Linked DNA regions of Beijerinckia sp. 28-YEA-48. The protein of the gene in region 2 interacts with the protein of the main gene of each other region in a pairwise test. Links are inferred from orthologs where the notes say so. Each region holds a gene or a part of one and is shown on either strand. Other genes may lie near its edges.

Region 1 (3,032 bases), 4.7 Mb from region 2 along the record:
GCCGGTCTGGCGCACGATCGGGCTCGACGCCGCCCCACCGGTCAACCTGTCGTAGCCACCGTGCAGGGTGAACGCCCAGTCCGGCGAATAGCGATAGGTGAGCGACGAATAGAGACCGGCCGAAACCAACCCCGCCCCGGCGCGTGGGGCGCATAGACCGGATTGGCGAGGAAGTCGGTCGCCGTGACACCAAAGCGCGAGCGCATCGAACGGCCATCGGCGAAGTTGAAGCGCGGGCCGATGGCGAAAGTGAACTGCTGCCAGCGCGTCACCCAGTCCGCGCCCAGAAGGGCGACGAACCCATCCTCGCCGCGAAAGCCGCGGCGGATTTCAAGACGGGCGCGCAGCGTATCGGGCACCAGCCAGATCTGTCCGAACAGGCCAGGCTCCAACGTCCAGCGCACGTTGTGCACGCCCCACAATTCGCGATTGCCTTGATCGTAGCGACCGCCGCGATAGGCAACGACTGGGCCCGCGCTGACACCACCGCTCGAAAAGGCCGCGAAGCTGATGTTGTCATCGGGCGATGACCATTCCGGCGCTTCGCCCGGACGGCGAAACGACACGGTGGGAAAAGCGATGAAACTGTAATTGTCGGAACCGGTGAAGCGCGGCGAGACGAAAGTCTTGGCATTCACCGTGATCAACCAGCCATAGGGCGAGAAGAACGATGGCGCGGCCGGTTCGGGCATCGGCGCTGACAAGGGCGCCGACATCGGCATGGGTGCTGCGACATAGCGCGGCGCCGGTCGATAGACGGGACGCGGCGCCGCATGATGATGCCGGCGCACGGTGGGATGCGGCCTTTTCTTCGTCGTCTTGTGCAGATGACGATGCCGCTCTTGATGTCGCTCCTGGCGCGGCGCGGCTTCGACGGTGTTGATCAGAAAGGCGGGCAGGACAACAGCAGACGCCGCGAAAACAGCGATGGGCAAACGCAAACGCATGGACAATCCGATTCAAATGAACAGCAACGATCAATGAATCGACAGATAGGCCGTTTACGTTAATGCGAGCCAAAGCAACATGGCTAACAAAACATGAAAGCCATTTTAGGACGCTGTTTTCATTTGGATTCGGGATGACTTTCGTCATCAGCTTCGATCATGCGGGCGCGCGCCCGCAGCTTCTCGGTCTCGCTCTTCAACTGGCCGCAGGCAGCCAGGATGTCGCGGCCGCGCGGCGTGCGCACCGGGCTGGCATAGCCGGCATTGAAGACGATGTCGGAGAATTGCTCGATCGTATCCCAGTCCGAACACTCATATTTCGTGCCCGGCCATGGATTGAATGGAATGAGATTGATCTTGGCCGGAATGCCCTTGAGCAGCCGCACCAGTTCTTTCGCCTCGGCGCGGGAATCGTTGACGCCCTTCAGCATCACATATTCGAAGGTGATGCGGCGTGCGTTCGATAGCCCCGGATAATTGCGGCAGGCGTCGAGCAGATCCTTGATCGGATATTTCTTGTTGAGCGGCACCAGCGTGTTGCGCAGATCATCGCGCACCGCATGCAGTGAGATCGCCAATGCGGTGCCATTGGCTTCGCCCAACGGTCCGATCTGCGGCACGACGCCGGAGGTGGACACCGTCACGCGCCGCTTCGACAGCGACAGGCCTTCGCCATCGGTGAGCACCGAAATCGCCGCGGTGACATTGTCGAAATTATAGAGCGGCTCGCCCATGCCCATGAAGACGATGTTGGAGACGGCGCGCACGCCTTCGCCCGAGGGGATGAAGCCATTGGTCGGCGGCGTCTGGCCGGGAAAATCGCCGAGCATGTCGCGCGCCACCACCACCTGCACGGCGATTTCTTCGGCGCTCAGATTGCGCACCAGTTTCTGCGTGCCCGTGTGGCAGAACGTACAGGTGAGCGTGCAGCCAACCTGGCTCGACACGCACAAGGTGCCGCGATCGCTCTCGGGAATGTAGACGCACTCGACTTCCGCGCCCTTATCCTTGGCATCGACAGGATCGAGGCGGATGAGCCATTTGCGCGTGCCGTCGCTCGACACCTGTTCGGCGACGACCTGCGGCCGCGTCAACGAATAATGCTCGGTCAGGAGGGCGCGCAGCGGCTTGCCGATGTTGAGCATGGCGGCGAAGTCCCGCGCGCCATGGAAATAGATCCACTGCCAGAGCTGGCCGACGCGCATGCGGATCTCACGTTCCGGCACGTCGACGGCGCGCAGCGCCTCACCAAGACGCGCGCGCGTCATACCAACAAGCGACGGCAAAGCCCGCGCTGGCGCGGGGCTGATGTCGGATCGCAAATCGGTCTGCGCTGTCATCGTCTCGTTCATCATTCCAACCATTTCACATCACCTCAGGACATATAGCCCTCGGCAACAATCAGATCGCCCATGCTGGCATTGTCCCGCAACGCCCTGGCCGCCGCATATTCCGGCGAGTGGTAACAGGCGAGCGCCGTCTCGTAATCCTTGAACTCGAGAACGACGGTTCGAGCCCGGAACCGGCCTTCCAGCGTCTCCGTCTTACCGCCGCGCACCAGAAACTTGGCCCCGTATTTCTCGAAGGCCACGGCATTGGCCGCTATATAGTCCTTATAGGCGGCCGGGTCAGTCACATCGACGGTCCCGATCCAATATCCCTTTGCGGGCAAACCCTTGTCCGACATGCGCCACCCTGTTTCAGGCCGAAATCGGCAATTTCGACCCCAGGCATAGCGCCTTTCGGCGATTTTCGCATCCGCAGTCGCTAAACCGGCTCCAGCTTCCTGGGCTCGCCTTGCGGCAATTCGACGGCAATCGCATCCCCGGGCCGCACTTCGCCGCCGGTGAGCACAATCGCCATGACGCCGGTTTTGCGGATGAGGCCGCCGTCCGCATCGCGGCCGAGCACCGCCTTCATCAGGCCCGGCTGAAACTTATCGATCTGGCCGCAGGGATTGCGCAGGCCGGTCACTTCAACCACCGCTTCGTCGCCGAGCCTGAGCCGCGCGCCCTGCGGCAGCGACAACAGATCGACGCCCCGCGTCGTAACATTCTCGCCCATATCGCCGGCAGCCACGCTAAA
Region 2 (3,079 bases):
TGTTCAACCGTCGAAACGCTGGCAGCCGGCCCTTGGCCGACAACGGTGCAAAGCTCGGTCTTGCTGACATTGGACCAGAGCGCGGGAACGAACTTTTCCGCCCCGCCCTCGTTACGGCGCAGAAAGACGATGCCCGTATCTGCATCAGACGGGTGAAGCACCATGCGTACCGGCGCATTAGAATGGACGCCCGCACCGCAAAATACGGCGCTGTCGCGCAAAGTCGTCTGGCGAGAATAGAGCATTAAATCCCGATGACCCCTGATGGCCTTCACTCACGGCCACAATTTCGATCAGATCGCCGCCGCCCCGACTTTACCTGTCGGATGCGACCAACACCGCCGAGCTCACGGCACGAACCTCTTCGCGTTACACCGCGTTCGACGCCACCATGTCGGCGACCTCAAGCTGGACAAAAGCAAAGACAAACCGCTGCCCAACTTCGATCGTCAAAATACGCGTCCTAAACGCCATATCAAAATCACGCTTTCTAACGCTCTGTTACAAATAAACCGATCTTATTGAGGAAATATTGCCACAAGAATCACTTTACATTTCAAATAATTAAGAGCCCGGCGCGAATCCGCGCCGGGCTCTCTTTTTCAACCTTACGATTCGTTTCGGTCAGTTGGCCTGGCGGCGCAGAAAAGCCGGAATTTCGAACTGATCGTCATCGTTCAGCCGCGCCTGTGGCGTGACCCGACCGTGCAGGTCGAGTTGGGCCTGCGGCGGGCGAGCCACCGCCTGCGGGCGCTTGGCGTATTCAGCATGTACTTGCGAAGGCTGACGCTGCGCCGCCGGAGCGATCGCGACCGGGGCCACGGGGGCCGGACGCGCCTGCGGCTGGGCCTGGAGCTGCTGCGGCGCAGCAGGCTCCTCGTTACGGTTAAGGCCAAAGGCCGCAATCCGCTCAAGCAGGCCGCGACGACGGCTTTCATACTGATTCGGCTGCCCTTCGCGATGGGCCCGGATCTGGTCCTGGACCGGCTGCGGCAGTTCCTCGACCCGCGGCATGCGTGCCGGGCGGATGGCGGCCGGCGGCATGAAAGCCTCCTCCGCCGGTTCCGCATAGGCCTGCGGCTGGTACTGAGCCTGCGGCGCCTGATGCGCAACGGGCTGGGCAACCGGCTGAACGGCGGCCACCAGGGCGTCGCGCTCGGCCAGAACCGCGGCCGCGCGCAGGCGCAGCGCTTCAAGCGCAACTTCCTGCGGCATGGTCTGAACAGGCGCGGCCTGCATGACCGGAGCCGGAGCCGGCACATGGACCGGCTGCGGCACGGGCGAAGTCACGATTTCGATCGGCGCCTGCTGCATGGTCCCGCTGTCCTGACGGGCAGCAGCCTGCTGGCGCAGCTTCTGGGCGACTTCCTGCACCCGCTGCTCGCCAGGGTTGACGTCGCGCGCGCCGATCGGCTGATCGATGCCGGTCGCCACGACAGAAACCCGCACGATGCCATCGAGCGATTCATCGAAGGTCGCGCCCAGGATGATGTTGGCATCCTCGTCGACTTCCTGACGGATACGGCTCGCCGCTTCGTCGACTTCATACAGCGTCAGGTCGTTGCCGCCGGTGATCGAGATCAACAGGCCACGGGCGCCGCGCATCGAGGTTTCGTCGAGGAGCGGATTGGAGATCGCCGCCTCGGCCGCCTGAATGGCGCGCTTTTCGCCGGAGGATTCGCCGGTGCCCATCATCGCCTTGCCCATGTCGCGCATGACAGCGCGCACGTCGGCGAAATCGAGGTTGATGAGGCCTTCCTTGACCATCAGGTCGGTGATGCAGGCGACACCCGAATAGAGCACCTGGTCAGCCATGGCGAACGCATCAGCGAATGTGGTGCGTTCGTTGGCGACACGGAACAGGTTCTGGTTCGGAATGACGATCAGCGTATCGACCGACTTCTGCAGTTCGGTGATGCCGCCATCGGCCGTGCGCATGCGGCGCTGGCCTTCGAACTGGAACGGCTTGGTGACCACGCCAACAGTGAGGATGCCCATTTCACGGGCACAGCGCGCGATCACCGGCGCAGCGCCTGTGCCCGTGCCACCACCCATGCCGCCGGTGACGAACACCATGTGGGCGCCAGCGAGATGATCGCGGATTTCGTCGATCGCTTCTTCGGCGGCCGCGCGACCGACTTCCGGATGCGAACCGGCGCCGAGGCCTTCGGTCACCTGCAAGCCCATCTGAATGATGCGTTCGGCGCGCGAGGCTGTGAGCGCCTGCGCATCCGTGTTGGCGACGATGAAATCGACACCGCACAGGCCCGACGTGATCATGTTGTTGACGGCATTGCCGCCCGCGCCGCCGATGCCGCACACCATGATACGGGGCTTCAGTTCCCTCAGTTCGGGCGCCTTGAGATTGATAGACATATTGGCCTCACTTTAGTTGGACGACGCGCGCCCGGGTTTCACCTGATCTGCTTCATTCCGAAAAGCGGCTGCCGCCCCGCTTCCCGATCGTTCAGAAATTCTTCCGCAACCAATTCACCACATTGCCGATGTAGCCGTCCGTTCCCGTCATCTGCATCAGACCGCGAACACGCGGTTCAAAATGTTCGATGCCCGAAACCTGCGGATAGACGAGCATGCCGACAGCAGCCGAGAAGGCTGGATTGTCGGCGGACGCCGGAAGCCCCTGTACGCCAAGCGGGCGACCGAGCCTGATCTGGCCGGGCATCAACCGCCGCGCCAATTCAGGCAAACCTGTCAGCTGGCTCGCACCGCCAGTCAGCACAACACCGTGGCCGGCCTGCCCGGCAAATCCTGCCGCAGCCAGCCGGTCGCGCACCAGTTCGAGAATTTCCTCGACCCGCGGCTTGATGATCCGCACCAGCTGCGACTTCGGCATATGGGTCGGATGATCGGCATCCTCGCCAACGTGCGTGACGGCGATAACCTCACGCTCGTCCGACGGCGAGGGAATGCAGGAGCCGTAATAGGTCTTGAGACGCTCGCTATCGGCCAGACGCATGGTCAGGCCGCGCGCGATATCCATGGTGACGTGATTGCCGCCCACGGCGACCGCATCGATATGCACCATCCGGCCGCCGGCGAACACCGCCATCGACGTCGT

The links. The genes of interacting proteins can lie anywhere in the genome.
Region 1: the proteins of ftsZ (region 2) and rlmN interact in binary tests that used the Escherichia coli proteins (3 or more experiments, as listed by UniProt). The link is inferred for Beijerinckia sp. 28-YEA-48 from one-to-one orthologs.

Annotation. Positions count from the first base shown.
Region 1 is NZ_FNSI01000001.1:4,808,053-4,811,084, reverse strand. The notes cover bases 178-3,028. They hold rlmN (dual-specificity RNA methyltransferase RlmN), read right to left. Parts: upstream 2,288-3,028; coding sequence 1,067-2,287; downstream 178-1,066. Other genes in these bases: BLW50_RS22475 (MOSC domain-containing protein), read right to left, coding at 2,715-3,028; BLW50_RS22480 (DUF1330 domain-containing protein), read right to left, coding at 2,323-2,634. In the rest of the region: more of BLW50_RS22475, read right to left, coding at 3,029-3,032.
Region 2 is NZ_FNSI01000001.1:103,435-106,513, reverse strand. What follows is about bases 1-2,898. They hold ftsZ (cell division protein FtsZ), read right to left. Parts: upstream 2,377-2,898; coding sequence 625-2,376; downstream 1-624. Other genes in these bases: ftsA (cell division protein FtsA), read right to left, coding at 2,468-2,898; lpxC (UDP-3-O-acyl-N-acetylglucosamine deacetylase), read right to left, coding at 1-245. Also shown: more of ftsA, read right to left, coding at 2,899-3,079. UniProt on the Escherichia coli protein: Essential cell division protein that forms a contractile ring structure (Z ring) at the future cell division site. The regulation of the ring assembly controls the timing and the location of cell division.